Regions from separate parts of the Stenotrophomonas sp. YJH_SMC_19 genome, predicted to be linked through region 1. Evidence: predicted binding sites of a transcription regulator. Region 1 holds the regulator's gene; each other region holds the start of a gene.
What was found. The regulator FliA, encoded in region 1, starts transcription of late flagellar genes. The targets are predictions, from matches to a motif close to TAAAGTTTNNCNNNCNNNGGCCGATAA.

Region 1 (4,811 bases):
AAACGATTCGTCGCCGCCGACATGCGCTCGGCCATGAACCTGGTGCGCAAGGAACATGGTCCTGACGCCGTGATCCTGTCCAACCGCCGGATCGAGGAAGGCGTCGAGATCGTCGCCGCGGCCAACTACGACGAGAGCGCCGTGCAGCGTGCACTGGAAGCCTCGCGCCGTGATGTCGCACCGCCGCCGGCACCCAAGCCGCGCACCGCTGCCGACGCGGTGATCGCCGCGGTCACCCGCCGCCGCAGCAGCACCCCGGCGCCGGAACCGGTCGCCGCCACCACCTCGGCGGTGGCCGCCCTCGCCCGTGCGGCCGTTGGGGCCACCGGCCGTACCCTGGACAGCGCCGACGAGATCGTGCCGACCCGTGGCAGCACTGGCTTCGCCGCCACCCTGGCGCGCGCCGCCGTCAACAAACCGGCGCTGCCCGAACAGAGCTTCGCCCCGTTCGCCGAGGCCATCGTTGCACCGGCCGCCACCGTGCCGGCCAACCGCGCCCGCTTCCAGATCGACCCGCCGCGCGAGATGCATCACGAAAGCGTGGCCCCGGCCGTGCAGCCGCCACCGCTGCCGACCGCTGCCGTGACCGAAGCGCAGCCCGGGATCGCCGCCAGCGAACCGGCAGCGGCCGAAGCCGCCGGCGAAGCCAGCCCGGCCCCCATGCTGGCCCTGGCACCGACGCTGACCGTGGTTGCCCAGGACGACGCCGAGATCCGCCAGCTGCGCCAGGAAGTGGCCGGCATGCGCCAGGTGATCGAGCGCGAGATGAACCGCTTCACCGACGAGCGCCTGCGTGGCAGCCCGGTGCGCGCCACCGCGCTGGACCTGATGGACGAGTACGGTTTCGACGCCGGCCTGGCCCGCGACGTGGCCATGCAGATCCCGCTGGAGACCGAAGCCCATCGTGGCCGCGGCCTGATGCTGGGGCTGATCTCGCGCAAGCTGCCGATCGCCCCGGTCGACCCGCTGGAGGAAGGCGGCGTGATCGCCTTGGTCGGCCCGACCGGCGCCGGCAAGACCACCACCATCGCCAAGCTGGCCTCGCGCTTCGCCGAGAAGCATGCGCCGCGCGATGTGGCCCTGGTCACCACCGACACCACCCGCATCGGCGCCCGCGAGCAGCTGTACGGCTACGGCCGCCAGCTCGGCATCGCGGTGCACGAGGCCAACAGCGGCACCGACCTGGACCAGCTGCTGGAACGCCTGAAGGACTACAAGCTGGTGCTGATCGACACCGCCGGCCTGGGCCCGCGCGACCGCGCGCTGGCCGCGCAGCTGCAGTGGCTGCGCGCCGCCCGCCAGGTACGCACCCTGCTGGTGCTGCCGGCCAACACCAGCTTCGGCGACATGGACGAGGTGGTCCGCCGCTTCGGCGCCGCCAACCTGCAGGGCCTGGTGTTGAGCAAGCTGGACGAGACCGGCCGCTTCGGCAACGCCCTGTCAGTGGCCGTGGACCACGCCCTGCCGATCACCTGGGTGACCGATGGCCAGGACGTTCCGGAGGACCTGCACCGGGCCAGTGCGGCCAATCTCGTACTTCGCCTTGAAGATTTGCGCCGCGCGGCCGATATGCCCTGCAACCCGGAGTTGAACCATGCCGTCGCGTGAGTACGCCAAGCTGACCAAGACCTTCCCGCTGTCGGCCACCCGCAGCGAGCCGCTCGGCCCTGTGCGCACCATTGCCGTCACTGGCGGCAAGGGCGGCGTGGGCAAGACGAATGTGTCCGCCAACCTGGCGGTGGCACTGGCCGGGATGGGCAAGCGCACGCTGCTGCTGGACGCCGATCTGGGCCTGGCCAACATCGACGTGATCCTGGGGCTGAACCCGACCTTCACGCTGGCCGACCTGGTCGCCGGCCGCTGCTCGCTGGACGACGTCATCGTCGAAGGCCCGAACGGCGTGCTGGTGGTGCCGGCCGCGTCCGGCCGCCGGCACATGGCCGAGCTGGCCCCGGCAGAGCACGTCGGCCTGGTCAACGTGTTCTCCGAGCTGGAACGCGAACTGGACATCATGGTGGTGGACACCGCCGCAGGCATCACCGACGGCGTGCTGACCTTCTGCCAGGCCGCGCAGGACACCGTGGTGGTGGTCTGTGACGAGCCGGCCTCGATCACCGACGCCTACGCGCTGATCAAGGTGCTGTCGCGCGAACGCGGCGTGGACCGCATCCAGGTAGTGGCCAACATGGTGCGCGACCCCAACGAGGGCCGCGTGCTGTACGAAAAGCTGACCCGCGTCTGCGAGAAGTTCCTCGCCGATGTCTCGCTGAACTACCTGGGCTGCGTGCCGCAGGACGACTGGCTGCGCCTGTCGGTGCAGCGCCAGCAGCCGGTGGTGAAGGCCTACCCGTCCAGCCCGGCCGCGCTGGCGATCACCGAGATCGCGCGTCGCACCGCACGCTGGCAGGCGCCGACCGAACCGCGTGGCGGCGTCGAGTTCTTCCTCGAGCGCATCCTCAAGCAGCGCGGGGTGGCCGCATGAAAGGCGCAGCCCAGTACAGGGAAGTCCAGCGCTCGGCGGCCAACGAGGTCATCGCCCAGCATTCGGACCTGGTGCGGCGCATCGCCCACCACCTGGCCGCGCGGTTGCCGGCCAGCGTTGAAGTGGACGACCTGATCCAGGCCGGCATGATGGGCCTGATAGAAGCGTCGCGCAGCTACGACGCCGACCAGGGCGCCTCGTTCGAGACCTATGCCTCGATCCGCATCCGCGGTTCGATGATCGACGAGATCCGCCGTGGCGACTGGGTGCCGCGCTCCGTGCACCGCCGTGCACGCGATGCCGCCGCCACCATCCGCCGCCTGGAACAGAGCAGCGGCCGCGCCGCCAGCGCCACCGAAGTGGCCGCCGCGATGGAGATGCCGCTGCCCGAATACCTGCGGTTGATGGAAGACGCCGCACGTGGCCAGGTGCTGAGCCTGGAGTCGCGCATCGAGGACCAGGGCGAGCTGGACACCGTCGCCCAGGGCGGCCCGACCCCGCAGCAGGTACTGGAGCGTGGTGAGTTCGGCCGCGAGCTGGGCAAGGCCATCGGCCACCTGCCCGAGCGCGAACAGCTGGTGCTCTCGCTCTACTACGAGCAGGAACTGAACCTGAAGGAGATCGGCGCGGTGCTCGGCGTGAGCGAGTCGCGGGTCTGCCAGATCCACGGCCAGGCGGTGCTGCGCCTGCGTGGCCGGCTCAAGATTTTCGAGGCGGCGGACGCCGGCCTGGAAGAATGAACATGCCCGAGGCGGCTGCCCCCGGCCGCCCGGAATGAACAACAAAGGAACTCTGCTTTGAACAAGAACATGCGCATCCTGATCGTCGATGACTTCTCGACCATGCGTCGGATCGTCAAGAACCTGCTGGGCGATCTGGGCTTCACCAATACCGCCGAAGCCGAGGACGGGCATGCCGCGCTGTCGCTGCTGCAGAGCCAGCCGTTCGATTTCGTGGTCACCGACTGGAACATGCCGGTGATGACCGGCATCGAGCTGCTGAAGGCGATCCGTGCCGATGCCAAGCTTAAGACCCTGCCAGTGCTGATGGTCACCGCCGAAGCCAAGCGCGAACAGATCATCGAAGCCGCCCAGAACGGCGTGAACGGCTACATCATCAAGCCGTTCACTGCGCAGACGCTGGAAGAGAAGCTCGGCAAGATCTTCGAACGCCTGGCGGCCAGCGCCTGATGGATACCACGGTCGACAAGAGCGCCCTCGCCCTGCGCCTGCAGGAAGCCCTGGACGCACTCGAGTCCGGTGACGAGGCCGCCTGGCGGCAGCGCATCGACGGACTGGTCGCGCTGCGTACGCAGCCGATGATGAGCGGCCTCTCGCGGCTGGCCCGCGAGCTGGGGCAGGCACTGGGTGAGCTGCCGACCGTGCCCAGCGAGGCCGGTGAGCTGGACGACGCCTGCGCACGCCTGGACCACGTGGTGGCAATGACCGAACAGGCCACGCACCGCACCCTGGACCTGGCCGAGGAATGCCGCAGCCTGACCGAACAGCTGCGTGCTGAAGGCCTGCAGCCGGGCCAGGACGCGCAGCTCGAGCGCATCCGCCACAACCTGACCGAGATCGCCCTGACCCAGAGCTACCAGGACCTGACCGGGCAGATCATCCGTCGCGTGGTCGGCATCGTCCGCCGCGTGCACGAGGGCTTCGGCGCACTCGGCCTGCCGCCGGAACAGCATCGCACCGACCCGGAACTGGCCGGGCCGGCACTGAAGGGACTGGACCGCCACGCGGTCTCGCAGAACGACGCCGACGACCTGTTGTCGGATCTGGGGCTGTAAGCATGAGCGCGGTATCCGACGACATCACTGCCGACTTCATCATCGAGGCACAGGAAATCCTGGATCGCCTGGGCGAACAGCTGGTGTCGCTGGAGCAGGCACCGCAGGACACCGAGCAGCTCAACGCGGTGTTCCGTGGATACCACACGCTCAAGGGCGGTGCCGGCTTCCTTGGCGTCACCGCGATGGTCGAACTGTGCCACGCCGCTGAAGAGGCCCTGGGCATCGCGCGTGCCGGGCAGGCGGTGCTGCAGGCCCACCACTTCGACGCCGCCCAGCAATCGCTGGACTACCTGCAGTCGATGCTGGACGCCGTGTCCTCCGGCACCGAGCCAGGCTATGCGCCGCCGGACCTGATCGCGCAGTTCGACATGAACGGTGGCACTGCCGCGCCGGTCGCTGCGGCCGCCCCTGCGGCAGCTGGCAGCGACCTGATCACCGACGACGAATTCGAGGCCCTGCTCGACCAGCTGCATGGCGGCAACGCACCGACCGCGGTCGCGCCGGCCCGGAAGGCCGACGACGGCCTGATCA
Region 2 (4,811 bases), on a different contig from region 1:
CACCGCTGCCCTGCCCGGCCCGCCAACCCTGTTGTACATGACCAACCTGCACCTGAAGTTCGTGGCCGAGGCCAGTGATCCGAAAGGCACGTGGACTGCGCAGGTGGTGGTCAGGGATCTGCTGCGGAATGTGAGCCTGCCTCTGCAGGCTCACTTCGACGTCCGTTGAACGGAGGCGTGCGGATGAAGATGCGGCGATTACTGAGCTGGACCGGTCTTGCGCTTTGCGTGGTCTACCTGCTGTTGACCGCATGGCTGGTTCACGGCGCGCAGTCGGATGCGGACCCGAAGGGGGCCTATATCCTGATGTCGCTCTCCATCACCCTGCAGTCTGCTGCACTCGATGCCATCGGCGCAGGCAGCCTGCTGTACGGCAAACCCTGGTCGACCGCGTATGCAGTACTGGTTCCGCCAACACTGCTGTTGCTGTACGCAGCCGGCTGGCTGATCGAACGCGCCGCGGGCGGCCGCTAGCCAGCGGCACCGACCGGTTGCGTACATGCGGTGCCCTGCATGCGGGGCATCGCATGCAGGGCGTCATCCAACATCCAATCGCAGGTTGCTTACGCCGCCTGCGCAGGCACGATGGGCATGCGCGCGCCCTGCTCCACCTTGAACACCGCCACCGACGTGGTCAGCGCATGCGCCTGTTCCTCCAGCGCGCGGCTGGCGGCAGTGGCTTCTTCCACCAGCGCAGCGTTCTGCTGGGTCACCTGGTCCATCTGCACCACCACCTGGTTGACCTGCTCGATACCGGCGGCCTGTTCCTTGCTGGCCGCTGCGATGTCGCTCATCAGCTGCGTGGTGCGCGAACTGGCCTGGGCCACGCGGGCGATCGCGGCTTCCGATTCAACGGTCACCGCCAGGCCACTCTTCACCTTGGCAGCGGCGTCTTCGATCAGCTCCTTGATCTCCTTGGCGGCGACACCGGCACGCTGTGCGAGCGTGCGTACCTCGCTGGCGACCACGGCAAAACCACGGCCCTGCTCACCTGCACGCGCGGCTTCAACCGCAGCGTTCAGCGCCAGGATGTTGGTCTGGAACGCGATGCCGTCGATCACGGTGGAGATTTCCGAGATGCGTGCCGAGGACTGATCGATCTCACCCATCACCGACGCCATCTGCGCCATCGCCTGCTCGGTTTCGCGTACGGCGGCACCGGCGGCGTGCGCTTCACTGTCGGCCTGACGAGCGAGCTCGGCATTCTGGCGCACAGTCGAGGTCAGTTCCTCCATCGATGCGGCGGCTTCTTCCAGGTTGGCGGCCTGCTGCTCGGTGCGGCGCGACAGGTCGTTGTTGCCGGCGGCCAGTTCCTGCGCCGCGTTGTTGATGCTGTCGGCGGCCACCTGGATGCCACGCACGATGCCGGTCAGCTGCGCGGTGGTGGTGTTGGCGTCGTCACGCATGCGGGCGAATACACCGTCGTACTCGCCGTCCATGCGTGCAGTCAGGTCGCCGTGCGAGATCGCGCGTAGCACGTCGGAAACGTCGGCGATGCTGGCCTGCGAACTGGCCATCATGCCGTTGAGGTGCTCGACCATCGCCTTGAACTGGAACTGGAACGCAGCGGCATCGCCACGCATGCTGAAATCACCGGCGCGCGCGGCCCGGGCCAGTTCATCGATCTGCGCGTTGATCGCCATCAGGCTCTGCTTCACTGCGGCCAGGGTGCGGGTCAGCGTGCCCTTCTCGCCCGGGTAGTCCGGCAGGTCGCGGCTGAGGTCACCGATGGCGTAACGCTGCATCACTTCGGCCATCAACAGTTCCACCTGCACGTGCGATTCGACCAGGCTGTTGGTGGCCTGCACCATGCGGCCGAAATCACCGGGGAAGGCGCTGGCGTCCATGCGGTAACGGATCGCACCGGCCTCGTGCTGTTCGGCCATCTGCAGCTGCGCGCCGATCGCTGCCTGCACGCTCTGGCGCACGCTGGCCATCGCCTCGCCCAACTGGGTCAGTTCGTCACGGCCGCCGAGGCGGAACTCCTGATCCAGCTGGCCCTTGGACAGGCGCTCGGCCAGGTTCACCGCGCGGGCCAGCGGGCCGGTCAGGCTGCGCCCGATCATCACCGAGGCGGCGATGCCGACCAGCAGTGCAACGCCGCCCAGCACCAGCAACTGCAGCAGGCTGCGCTCGCCCAGGCGGATTGCCTCGGCGGCCGCCTCACGGCTTTCCTTCTCCTCGAAGTCCACGCCATCGGACAGCGCCTTGTTCCAGCCGTTGGCGGCTTCCTGCACCGGGCCCAGGGTCAGCGCCACGGCGCCCGGGTAGTCGCCCTGCTCCATCAGTTCGCTGGTCTGCTTGTTGAGCGGACGCGCGATGGCACGCTTGGCGGCGATGGTTTCGGCAATGGCCTTGCCCTCGGCGTCGCTGGGCAGCGCCTGGTAGGCCGTCCAACTGGCCTCATAGCGCTTGACCAGATCGGCGATGCGCTGCTCATCATGGCCACGGTCATCGCCCTGGCGGATCAGCATCTCGCGGCGAACGACCATCATCTGGTTGTTGGCATCGAGCATCTGCGAGAGCAGGCGCACCTTGGCCACGCTGACATCGACCACCTGCTGCATCGCGCGCTTCTGCACGACACTGGCGGTGGCGCCGGTGGCCACCACGGCCGCAACCAACAGCAGCAACAGGCCAAAGCCCAGCCCAAGACGCCAGGCAACCCTGACATTCCTCAAGTAGTTCATCGGTACATCCAAAACGGGGGGATGTGGCGTTATCGGCGGCCCGCCAGGCAATCTTGATCGCCGACCGCCAACGGCGTGGGGCACCATTCACCTTGGTGAGCCCTTGGCCGGCGGCACCCGCGCGGGGACGGTGGCGCAACGACCCGACTGCTCATGCAGACGTCAGATCTCTTTCACGGCGGCTCGGCGCGGCCTGCAGGCAAGGTGGTGGCGTCATCTGCTGGAGTTCCCAATGCCATTACCCGTGTACCGATCCACCCTGCTCGCTCTCTCGCTGCTGGCATCGCCGGCGTTCGCGCAGGCACCGCCGCCTGGACTGCCCGCCCCCATTGCCGAGAAGGCCGGACCGGACACCGCAGCACGTTCCGCCCTGCATGCCCAGGTGCTGCTGGATCGCGCGAATTTCTCGCCCGGCCAGATCGACGGTGAAGTAGGCAGCAACCAACGGCGCGCGGTGTCGGGTTTCCAAGCGGCGCACGGCATGGCCGTCACCGGTGAACTGGACGACGCGACCTGGCAGGCCCTGCAGGCTGATACGGTCACCCCCCTGGCCAGCTACACGCTGACCAGCGAGGATGTCGCCGGGCCGTTCCAGGCGGTGCCGAAGGGCCCCGCCGCACAGGCCAAACTGAAATCGCTGGGCTTCAACAACGTCGAAGAGTCGCTGGGCGAACGCTTCCACGCATCCCCTGAGCTGTTGAAGCTGCTCAATCCGGGCGTGGATCTGAGCAAGGCGGGCAACCGCATCCAGGTGCCCAATATCGCACCATCGCCGCTACCGAAGGCGGCCAAGGTGGTCGTCGACAAGTCCGATTCCAGCCTGCAGTTGCTGGATGCGCAGGGCAAGGTGATCGCTCAGGTGCCGGTTTCCTCCGGCAGCCAGCATGATCCGCTGCCGATCGGCGAATGGAAGATCCTGGGCGTGTATCGCGACCCGCCGTTCCACTACAACCCCAAGCTGTTCTGGGATGCGCGCAAGGGCGAAAAGAAGGCGACACTGCCGCCGGGCCCGAACAATCCAGTCGGCCGGGTCTGGATCGACCTGTCCAAGCCACACTACGGCCTGCATGGCACGCCCGAGCCCGGCCATGTCGGCAAGACCGAATCACATGGTTGCGTGCGCATGACCAACTGGGATGCGCTGCGCGTGGCCGATGCGGTGGATACCTCCGTCCCCGTGGTGATGCAGGAGTGAGCCGATGCGTCTTTCGCAGCTGATCGTGCTGGGTGTTCTGCTGGGACTGGGGGCCGGCTGGTGGCTGCGCCGCGATGCAGGCGAGCCGGTAGCCGCCTCGCTGCCGGAAGCACAACCGGCAGCAGCTGTGGCGCCGGCCAAGGGATCGGTAGCGCCGCTCGGCACGGCCCCTGCCCCCGCCCCCAGCGCGCCGTCAGCCGCGCGGACTGCGGATGCGCCGTCCGGTCTGCTGCTGCCGGTACAGGGCGTCCTGGCCTCCCAGCTGCGCGACACGTTCACCGATGCGCGCAGCGAAGGCCGCGTGCACGATGCCATCGACATCATGGCCACCGCCGGTACGCCGGTGCTGGCAGTGGCCGATGGCACGGTGGAAAAACTGTTCAACAGCGAGCGCGGTGGCCTGACGATCTACCAGTTCGAGCCCAGTGGCCGCTGGTGCTACTACTACGCGCATCTGCAGCGCTACGCCGATGGCCTGGCGGAGAAGCAGGTGATCAGGCGCGGGGAGGTGATCGGTTACGTGGGCAGTACCGGCAACGCCAGCGCTGAGGCCCCGCACCTGCATTTCGAGGTGCACGTGCTGGGACCGGAGAAGCAGTGGTGGAAGGGGGAATCGATCAATCCGTATCCACTGCTGAATCCGCCTGCTTCGAAGCCCGGTGCTGCCAGCGCCGCAAAGTGAACGTGAACACCGCCAAGGCAGCTCCTGGAATCAGCAGGAGCAGTGCCGCCACTTTCCAGAAGAAGAACGGCCACAACCAGACATAATCCAGGTCAGTCAGCTTCAACAGGTCCAGTGGCGGCTGCAGCTCGACGGTGGCCGCGCGATCGGCCAGCGCCGGGTCCACCTCCAGCACGGTTACCCGCACCCATGAGCGGCCGCGTGGCAATGCGCCGCCACGGCCATAGCCGAAGTAGGACGCCAT
Region 3 (4,811 bases), on a different contig from region 1:
CGACACGTGCTTCGGCCGGACTGAATTCGTGCGCATTGCCGGAGGCATGTGCCGCGCGCCCGCCCTTGGCGGCGATCGCGCGCTGTTTGTCCTGGTCCATCGAGGCGAAGCCCCGGTTGGAGCTGCGCGGGTTCTGCTCAGTCATGTGAAATCTCCTGCAGTGTGGACGCCGCCTTCGTGGACGACGGCGTCCATTCTTGGCCATCGCACGCTAAGTCCAGGTCGCCATCTTCGCCCCGGTTTTCACGCGCCCTGCGCACCGGGATGATCACGCAGCCGGCCCGGCGGCCGAATTCGTCGCGTATTCACTGCGGCCCTCGGATGTGCGGCAACGCCGGCGGCCGCAGTGGCGGTGCCGCACATATGTTCGATGATCCTGTGCTGCTGCCCGATGGCTATCAGATAAACGTTCCGGACCGGCAACCGATCAAACTGCGCACCGGTGGCAACTGCTAACGGACCGGTGTCGCGCCCCACGCGGCAGGCGGCAACGATCCACTCTCCATCGCACGTCAACTGCTGGCTCCGCCGAAGTCGTCAGGATGAACGCACAGTTGCGCGGTCGTCCTATCGCAGATGTTCCGTTGCATGCCTAGAATCGAAGCATCCCGGTAGTTCCCGGGCGCTTCGAGTGAATGGACTCAATGAAGATTCTGTTGACCGGCAGTTCCGGGCGGATCGGGCGCGCGATCTTCGGCGCGCTGGCGGCTGCCCATGAAGTGGTGGGGCTGGACCGCAGTCCGTTTGCCACCACGCGCATCATTGCCGATGTCACCGATCATCAAGCCGTCGTGCGCGCGGTGCAGGGCGTCGACGCGGTCATCCATACCGCGGCCCTGCATGCGCCACACGTCGGCCTGGTACCGGACGCGGTGTTCCAGCAGATCAACGTGGACGCGACTGCGCACCTGCTGCAGGCGGCGCGCGAGGCAGGCGCACGGCGGTTCGTGTTGACCAGTACCACCGCGCTGTACGGCCACGCGGTGGTGGCAGGGGGATGCCGCTGGATCGATGAGGATACCGAGCCGCTGCCGCGAACGATCTACCATCGCAGCAAGCTGCAGGCCGAGGCCCTGGCTGAAGCTGCCGCCGCACCGGACTTCAGGGTGCGCGTGCTGCGGATGGGGCGCTGCTTCCCGGAACCGCCGGAACGGATGGCGATGTTCCGGTTGCATCGTGGGATCGACGCCCGTGACGTGGCCAGTGCCCATGCCGCGCTGCTGCTGGATGAGGGGCCGGCCTTCGCCCGCTACATCGCCTGCGCCGCAACCCCGTTCCGGCGCGAGGATTGCCTGGAACTGGCCACCCAGCCGCGCAATGTACTGGCCCGGCGCGTACCGCAGCTGCTGGCCGAGTTCGAGCGCCGCGGCTGGCCGTTGCCGCTGAGCGTCGACCGCGTCTACGACAGCGCCCGCATCCGCAGGGAGCTGGGGTGGCAGCCGCGTTTCGGGCCGGACGCCGTGCTGCAGCAGTACGCCGCAGGCAGCATCGAGGTGTTGCCACGCGCGGAGTGGATCAAGGATCGGGTGGCCGAATAGGGGACGCGGGGACGGATCCCTCCCCCGTCCCTGAGTGGATTCAGGAATGTGTAGGCCGGTCGCCTCAACCTCGTTGGCAGGCGGCCGCTAACCCGGTGCGCTTCCTGCGCCGGGCGGGTCCCGGCGGCCGGTGGCCTGCGCGACGGATCGCGCGCCTGCGCGGTGCCCTCCCGGTGCCGGTCGTCCTGAACTGCCTTGCGGACCCCTCCATGCCTTCTTCCCGTTCCGCCGCTGCCCGCCGCCCGGGCAGCATCGCCCACAAGCTGATGCTGGGCACCGCCGTCATCGCGCTGCTGTGCTTCGGCCTGACGGCGTTCCTGATCTATCGCCAGGCCAGTGCCAGCCTGATCGATGCCTCGCGCCAGACCATGACCAGCGAGGCCAACGCTGAAGCGCGCCAGGTCGCCGCCGATCTGGGCACGGCGTTTGCCAGCAACGATGCCATGGTCGAAGCCGTGCTCGCCCAGCGTGCGCGGGGCGACGTGCCCGATCGCGCCAGCCTGGCTGCCGTGCTGGGCGAGCAGCTGCGCACCCACCCGGAGTGGCTTGGCAAGAGCACCATGTGGGAGGCCGATGCCTTCGATGGCAAGGATGCCGAGTTCGCCAATACCGCGATGCACGATGCCAGCGGCCGCTACATGAGCTACTGGGCCTGGCATGACGGCAAGCCGCAGCAGTCGACCATGACCGACTACACCGAAGCCGCCGACGGCTCGGCCGACTGGTATGTGGTACCCAGCCGCGACAAGCTGCCCAAGGTCAGCGAGCCCTATGCCTACGACATCGCCGGCCAGCAGGTGCTGATGAGCACGTTGAGCTCGCCGATCGTCGAAAACGGTACCTTCCTCGGCGTGTTCACCGTCGACTTCTCGCTGGCGGCGCTGCAGAAGCACCTGGCGACGCTGACGCCGATGGGCGCAGGCCGCGTCGAGCTGCTTTCGCCCAACGGCGTGGTGCTGGCCTCGGCGAATGCCGCCGAGATCGGCAAGCCGCGCACCGACGCATTGACCCGCAGCATGCTGGCCGACATCGCCGCCGACCGCCGGTTCGAAGCCTTCACGCCCGATGCAGCCGGCAACGTGCGCGTCTACGTGCCGCTACGCGTGGGCAATGCCCCGCAGCGCTTCGCGCTGGGCGTGGTGATGCCGCACGCGGTGATCGTGGCCGAGGCGCGCCAGCTGCTGTGGTTGACGCTGCTGGTGGGCGTGGTGGCCGCGCTGACGCTGAGTGCCGGTGTCTATGTGCTGCTGCGCCGCCTGGCGATCCGCCCGTTGGCCGAAGCGGCGCGGGTGGCGGGTGACGTAGCCGCCGGCAAGCTCGACAGCACCTTGCCTGCGCGCAGCAACGATGAAGTGGGCCGCCTGCTGGACGCGATGCAGGGCATGCGCGGGCAGCTGCAGGCGGTGATGGCGGCGCAGGCGGAAATGGCGCGCCGCCACGATGCTGGCGAGCTGAGCTACCGCATGGACGCCACTGCCTTCCCCGGCGAGTACGGCCGCATGGTGGCCGACAGCAACCAGCTGGTGGCTTCCAGCAATGCGGTCACCCAGCGCCTGGTCGAGGTGATGCAGCGTTACGCGGTGGGTGACCTCAGCGTGGACATGGAAGCGCTGCCGGGCGAGAAGGCGGTGTTCACCGCAGCGATGGCCACCACCAAGAGCAACCTGGCCGCGATCAACGAGCAGATCCAGCAGCTGGCCGCCGCTGCGGCGGCCGGCGACTTCGCTGTACGCGGTGATGCCCAGCGCTTCGACCACGATTTCCGCCGCATGGTGGAGACCCTCAACATCATGATGCAGGTCAGCGATCACAACCTGGCTGAGCTTTCGACGCTGCTTCGCGCGATTGCCGCCGGCGACCTCAGCGCACGCATGCGCGGCGATTTCCATGGCGTGTTCGCGGTGATGCGCGACGATGCCAACAGCACCGTGCAGCAGTTGACCCAGATCGTCGGCCAGATCCAGCAGTCGGCCGCCAGCATCCGCCTGGCGGCGGGTGAGATCGCTGCGGGCAACAGCGATCTCTCGCGTCGTACCGAGCAGCAGGCCGCCAACCTGGAAGAAACCGCCGCCTCGATGGAGGAGCTGACCTCCACCGTGCGCCAGAACGCCGACCACGCGCTGCAGGCCAATACCCTGGCAGCATCCGCCGCTGACGTTGCCAGCGAGGGCGGGGAAGTGGTCAACCAGGTGGTGCAGACCATGGAGCAGATCGAGGCCTCCTCGCAGCGCATCGCCGAGATCATTTCGGTGATCGACGGCATCGCCTTCCAGACCAACATCCTGGCGTTGAATGCGGCGGTGGAAGCGGCGCGGGCCGGTGAGCAGGGCCGCGGCTTCGCGGTGGTCGCCAGCGAAGTGCGCGCGCTGGCGCAACGCTCGGCGGGCGCAGCGAAGGAGATCAAGGAACTGATCGACGCATCCGTGGCGCAGGTCGGTGCCGGTGCGCAGCTGGTGCACGGTGCGGGCCGTACCATGCAGGCCATCGTCGGCCAGGTGGGGCGCGTCAACGAGATCATGGCCGAGATCTCGGCTGCGTCGCGCGAACAGTCCGCCGGCATCGAGCAGGTCAACCAGACCGTGGTGCAGATGGATGAGACCACCCAGCAGAATGCCGCGCTGGTGGAGGAAGCCAGCGCCGCGGCGCGGGCTATGGAGGAGCAGGCCGAGCAGCTGGCCGTGGCGGTCTCGCGCTTCCGCCTGCAGGCCGAACCGGAGGCCATGGCCCGCCGCGCGGCCTGATCCCGGAAACGAAGACGCCCGGCGGGGGCCGGGCGTCGGTTGCATCCTTGCCGCGCATCCTGCGCAGGTCTGATGGCTCAGAACATTCCTTCAAACGGGTTCCAGCTGGTACGTCCTTCCACCTTCTCCAGGTAGTAGCTGTAGTTGGTGCTGGAGGCGACCAGCAGGTTCATGGCGATGAACAGCATGCGCCCGACGACGTCCGGAAGGAACATGGTGATGATGGCCAGCGCGATGTTGATGCCGATCACCACCAGTGCCTTGCGCCACATGCCAAGAATCAGCAGGTAGATGGCACCGAAGAACAACGCGAAGAAGTTCAGGTTGATCTTCAGGCGGTCACCAAAGGACAGCGCCTTCCAGGCCTGCTTGAAGCCGGGGTTCTTGGGGGCGCCGTGCTGGCGGAAGAAGTTGAAGCGGAACTGCCACTTCGGGCTGAACTGGGACAGGTCAGTGGTATTCATTGGGGGAGACATCCCTGTGAGAAAACGTTTTCATGATAGGACAAGTCCTATTCAGGATCCAAGCGTCA
Region 4 (4,811 bases), on a different contig from region 1:
GCAGGGCGCGCGTCCGCCAGCTGCTGCAGTTCGCGGATCTCTTCGCGGGCGACCTCTTCCAGCTGCTGCAGCTGCTCACGCACGCTCGCGTTGCGCGGGCGCTCGGTATCGGTGAGGGAGGGCAGGGCGCGGATCAGGGTCATGGTGCGGGTACAGGATGCATCCAACGGCGGGTCACAGGCAAAGGCCCCGGACGAACCGGGGCCTTGCGGGCTGCCGGCGAGGGCAGCGGACATCAGGATCAGAACAGCTCGACGGTGCCGGCGCCCATGCTCTGCTGGGCAACCGGCTTGTGCGGCGGGCGTTCCCACTCGCTGCGCAGTTCGCGCAGGCGGCTGCCGGTGCGCTGCAGGGCGGTGGCGATCTCTTCGTCGAATACGCCGCCATTGCGGTGCAGCAGTTCCTGCAGGGCCACCGCTTCGCGGTTGATCGCGGTCAGGCGGTCCAGGTGGGTGTGCACGCCGCCCAGCGCCTGGGTGGCGATGTCTTCGAACTGCAGGGCGCGCACGGCTTCGGCTACGCTGCCATCGATCGAACGGGCGCACTCGGACACTTCGCGCATGCCGTCACCCAGCGAGGCGTTGATCTGCGCGACGTTGTCGAGCATCGCCGCCGCTTCCTGGCGCGCTTCGCGGGAGCGGTCCATGTCGCGCGAGGCCATGTGCGAAACCGTCTCGCGCACCTTGGCGATGGCGTCCTTGGAGCTATGCGCCAGCTTGCGGATCTGCTCGTTGAAGGTGGTCGAGCGCTCGGACAGGTTGCGCACTTCGTCGGCGACCACCGCGAAGCCACGACCGGCTTCACCGGCACGTGCCGCTTCAATGGCAGCGTTCAGGGCCAGCAGGTTGGTCTGGTCGGCGATCGACTTGACGTCTTCCAGCAGCGCGAAGATGCCATCCAGGTGCTGCGCCATCTGGTCGATGTGCTGCACGGTGGTGCTGCTCTGGCCGCTCACCTGTTCCAGCGCTTCGACCAGCTGTTCCATACGGTGGCTGGCGTGCTGGGCGAAACGGGCAACGTCGAGGCCGGCATTGCCTTCGTCACCGGCGCGGTCGACGATGCGCGACAGGGCCTGGCTCTGCTGGCGCGACTTGCGGTTCATCGCATCGAAGCTGCCACCGAGGCTGGAGACGGCCTGGCGGATCAGGTCACGGGCGCGTTCCACTTCGCCGCGCGAACCCTCGATCTCGTTGCCGACGAAATTGCGCAGTTCGGTCAGCAGCTGGTCCTGCTCACGCAGGACACGGGCGTGTTCCGGGGAACGGTGTGCCTGGGCGCGGGTGGTCCACCACGCAAAGCCGAGCCAGCTCAGCGTCATCGTGGTCAGGATCGCCCAGCGCAGGGCGGCCGGCCATTCGAAACCGATGGCGAAGGGGAGCAGCAGGGTCAGAGCCAGGGGGGCGGCCAGACGGATGAAAATGCGTGAGTACATGGACGTTCTCGGGAGGTGCACGGAGGATGTATCGGCCGTACCCCCTTTCTCTTTAACGTCGATGTGCCTCGAAGTGCATTCTGAATGCGCCGGTTTTCCGGCGCCTTGGCGGCTTCGGGGGCCGAGCCCTTTCCGTGCCGGAAAGGGATCCGACCCCACACCCTCAGGCCAGCTGCCGGTCCACGGCCTCGATCATCGCCTTGCGGCTGAACAGGAAGTCCCAGTAGCTGCCGCCCAGCTGCCGCCACAGCACCGCAGCGCGCACCGCGGCCAGCAGCAGGGCGCGGATCTCGGCCACCACGCCAGCCTGGCCCAGGTAGTGCGGGTTGCCCTGCACCATGACCCGCGGCTTGAGGTGGCTGATGGTGTCGGCGTAAAGGCCTCCCAGGTTGGCCAGCACGTCCGGGTGGCCGCTGTCGCCCAGTTCGGTGGCCTGGCGCTGGGCGCGCTCGATGCCCGAGGCGACCTTGTTCACGGTGGCGCCATCCTGAACGAAGCGACGCTCCAGCTGCAGCACCGACAGGGCCAGCTTGGGCAGGATCGGGTCCTGGCCCTGGCTGCGGAAGTAGTTGTGCAGCAGGCGCAGGCCGGACTTCAGTGCATGGCGGTCACCGAACACCTCCTGCGGCGAGGACGCATCGACACGGAACACGCTGTCCACGGCGGTGCGCACGGCGGCGGCGTCGGAATGGCCGGTATCGGCGATACGGCGTACCTGCTGCAGGGCCTGGGCAATGCCGGCCAGGGCCAGGACGCGGTCGTCGACAGTGAAACTCATGCAGCGATTACCTCAAAAGGGGAAGGGGTGGTGCGCAGGCGCTGTTCCAGCGGCGCATCGGTGGCGGCGATCACCGCGCCACCCAGGCACACGTCACCGTCATACAGCACCAGTGATTGACCGGGGGTAACGGCGCGCTGTGGGCGCGCGAAGGTGACCAGCACGCTGCCATCGTCCAGCACCTGGACCGTACACGGCTCATCGGGCTGGCGGTAGCGGGTCTGGGCGGTGCATTCGAAGCGCCGTGCCGGCGGCGAACCGGCGATCCAGTGCGCGGTTTCCGAACGCAGGCGCTCGGACAGCATCCACTTGCTGTCGCGGTCCTGGTCCACGTACAGCACGTTGCTGGCCACATCCTTGCCGACCACGTACCACGGCGCGGCCGGGCGTCCACGCACGCCGCCGATGTTCAGGCCCTCGCGTTGGCCCAGGGTGAAATAGAACACGCCCGGATGTTCGGCGATCACGCTGCCGTCGGCCGGGTCGAGGATCTGGCCGGGCCTGGCCGGCAGGTAGCGGCCAAGGAACTCGCGGAAGTCACGCTCGCCGATGAAGCAGATGCCGGTGGAGTCTTTCTTGGCGTGGGTCGGCAGGCTGACGTCACGCGCGATCCGGCGCAGGTCGGTCTTTTCCAGGTCGCCGATCGGGAACAGGGTGGCCGCCAGCTGCTCCTGGCCCAGCTGGTGCAGGAAGTAGCTCTGGTCCTTGGAACGGTCGGCGCCGCGCAGCAGCAGCCACTGGTGGCCGCGCTGGGTCACCCGTGCATAGTGCCCGGTGGCGATGCGTTCGGCGCCCAGCTCGCGGGCGGCATCCAGGAAGTGCTTGAACTTCACTTCGCGGTTGCACAGCACGTCCGGATTCGGAGTGCGACCGGCGGCGTACTCGGCCAGGAAGTGCTCGAACACGCCCTGCCAGTACTCGCTTGAGAAATCGCGGAAGTGGAACGGGATGCCGAGCAGGCCGCAGACGGCCACCGCATCGCGGCGGTCGTCCTCGGCGCGGCAGTCACCGCTGCCGTCGTCGGCCCAGTTCTGCATGAACAGGCCGGCCACGGCTTCGCCCTGCTGTACCAGGCGCCAGGCGGCGACCGAAGAGTCGACACCTCCGGAGACGCCCACCATCACGCGCGGAGTGCTCATGCGACCTCCCGGACCAGCGAAAGCGGATGGCGCTGGCCACCCAGGTAATCAGCCACCACCTGCCAGACCAGCGGGCTGCGCTGGCGCTCGCCAGCGGCCTGCAGTTCGGCCGGGGTCAGCCACAGCGCGCGGTCGATGCCGGTGTCCAGTGGCTGCGCCGGGTCGTGCGAGACCGGGCGCGCCGCGTAGCAGAAGCGCAGGAAGGCGGTGCCGTCGCCGGCAGTCCACTGGTAGCAGCCGATGAAATGGATCAGCTGTACCGTCCAGCCGGTTTCCTCGCGGGTCTCGCGCAGGGCTGCCTCGGCCAGGCTTTCGCCCGGCTCGAGGTGGCCGGCCGGCTGGTTCAGCACCTGCCTGCCATCGATGGTCTCTTCAACCAGCAACACGCGGCCGCCGTCGACCACCACCGTGGCAACGGTGGCGTGCGGTGCCCAGCGCGGGTCCGGCGTGGCGTTCAACTCAGAACTCGTCCTTCTTGGTCAGTTCCAGCTCCATGGCGTCGGCGGTGCGGATGGCCGCATCGATGGCGTCGCTGAGCTGGTCGGCAGTGGCATCGGCGTCGATCTTGACCACGAACATGGCGGTGGTGTCCTGCTTTACCCAGCCGCCCATCTTGGCATCCTGCGAATCTTCCAGCAGGCGGTTGGCCACGGCCACCGGGAACTGCTTGGTCTTCGCGTTGTAGGCCGGCGACCAGATCTCGCGGATGTTGTGGGTACCGAAATCTTCCACCGACGAACGCACGTAGACCATCTGGGTGCGGTCACCCTCGACGTCGAAGACCATGCGGTAGTCGCCGTCCTCATCGACTTCGTAGGTGTAGCCCAGCTTGTCCAGGTGGCGGGCCACGGCCTTGTCGGCGTCTGCGGCGGCAGCGGAGCCGGTGGCAGCCAGAGCGATCAGGAGTGCGGGGAGAAGGGTCCTTTTCATGAAGATCCTGTGAAACAGTGTTGAGAGAGGGTGCAATTGTGACGGTGGGCGTGCGTGCCGTCCAATCTGCGGCAGGCCGACGCAGGCGCGCCCGAGCCTCTATAATGGCCCGATGCCCCATGAGTCTTCCCCCGATTCCCAGCACGAGCACGGCGTCGCCGTAGAGGCCGCGCGCCCGGAAGTGGCGCCGCCGCCGTTCTACCAGGTGATGCTGCTCAATGACGACTACACCCCGATGGATTTCGTGGTGGATGTGCTGCAGCAGTTCTTCAGCATGGACCTGGACAAGGCCACGCAGGTGATGCTGCACGTCCATACCCGCGGCCGCGGCGTGTGCGGGGTGTTCACCCGCGAAGTGGCCGAGACCAAGGTCGCCCAGGTCAACGAGTACTCGCGGATGAACCAGCACCCGCTGCTGTGCACGATGGAAAAGGCCTGACCGGCCGCTGATTCTCGTCCGGGCGCATCGATCCCGGATGGGTGTGCCCACCAAGGTGGGCACCTACCAAGGCAGAAGCCTGTATCGACCGTG

Region 2: AC5P5R_RS16745 (methyl-accepting chemotaxis protein) is a predicted target of FliA. The motif match lies at 2,720-2,746, and genes of this name have one in related genera.
Region 3: AC5P5R_RS09230 (methyl-accepting chemotaxis protein) is a predicted target of FliA. The motif match lies at 1,603-1,629, and genes of this name have one in related genera.
Region 4: AC5P5R_RS04620 (methyl-accepting chemotaxis protein) is a predicted target of FliA. The motif match lies at 1,461-1,487, and genes of this name have one in related genera.

Annotation. Positions count from the first base shown of each region.
Region 1 is NZ_JCAFRI010000024.1:55,939-60,749, forward strand. Features, by position in the region: gene flhF (flagellar biosynthesis GTPase FlhF) at 1-1,608, shown strand, start outside; gene AC5P5R_RS19205 (MinD/ParA family ATP-binding protein) at 1,595-2,482, shown strand; gene AC5P5R_RS19210 (RNA polymerase sigma factor FliA) at 2,479-3,222, shown strand; gene cheY (chemotaxis response regulator CheY) at 3,280-3,672, shown strand; gene AC5P5R_RS19220 (protein phosphatase CheZ) at 3,672-4,277, shown strand; gene AC5P5R_RS19225 (chemotaxis protein CheA) at 4,280-4,811, shown strand, end outside.
Region 2 is NZ_JCAFRI010000018.1:24,235-29,045, forward strand. Features, by position in the region: gene AC5P5R_RS16735 (hypothetical protein) at 1-169, shown strand, start outside; gene AC5P5R_RS16740 (hypothetical protein) at 184-474, shown strand; gene AC5P5R_RS16745 (methyl-accepting chemotaxis protein) at 564-2,690, opposite strand; gene AC5P5R_RS16750 (L,D-transpeptidase family protein) at 2,923-3,885, shown strand; gene AC5P5R_RS16755 (M23 family metallopeptidase) at 3,890-4,567, shown strand; gene AC5P5R_RS16760 (hypothetical protein) at 4,503-4,811, opposite strand, start outside.
Region 3 is NZ_JCAFRI010000006.1:138,185-142,995, forward strand. Features, by position in the region: gene AC5P5R_RS09220 (KGG domain-containing protein) at 1-145, opposite strand, end outside; gene AC5P5R_RS09225 (NAD-dependent epimerase/dehydratase family protein) at 645-1,538, shown strand; gene AC5P5R_RS09230 (methyl-accepting chemotaxis protein) at 1,748-4,279, shown strand; gene AC5P5R_RS09235 (DUF2628 domain-containing protein) at 4,357-4,743, opposite strand.
Region 4 is NZ_JCAFRI010000002.1:435,010-439,820, reverse strand. Features, by position in the region: gene AC5P5R_RS04625 (hypothetical protein) at 1-143, opposite strand, end outside; gene AC5P5R_RS04620 (methyl-accepting chemotaxis protein) at 242-1,432, opposite strand; gene hflD (high frequency lysogenization protein HflD) at 1,596-2,210, opposite strand; gene mnmA (tRNA 2-thiouridine(34) synthase MnmA) at 2,207-3,349, opposite strand; gene AC5P5R_RS04605 (NUDIX hydrolase) at 3,346-3,807, opposite strand; gene AC5P5R_RS04600 (hypothetical protein) at 3,809-4,279, opposite strand; gene clpS (ATP-dependent Clp protease adapter ClpS) at 4,392-4,718, shown strand.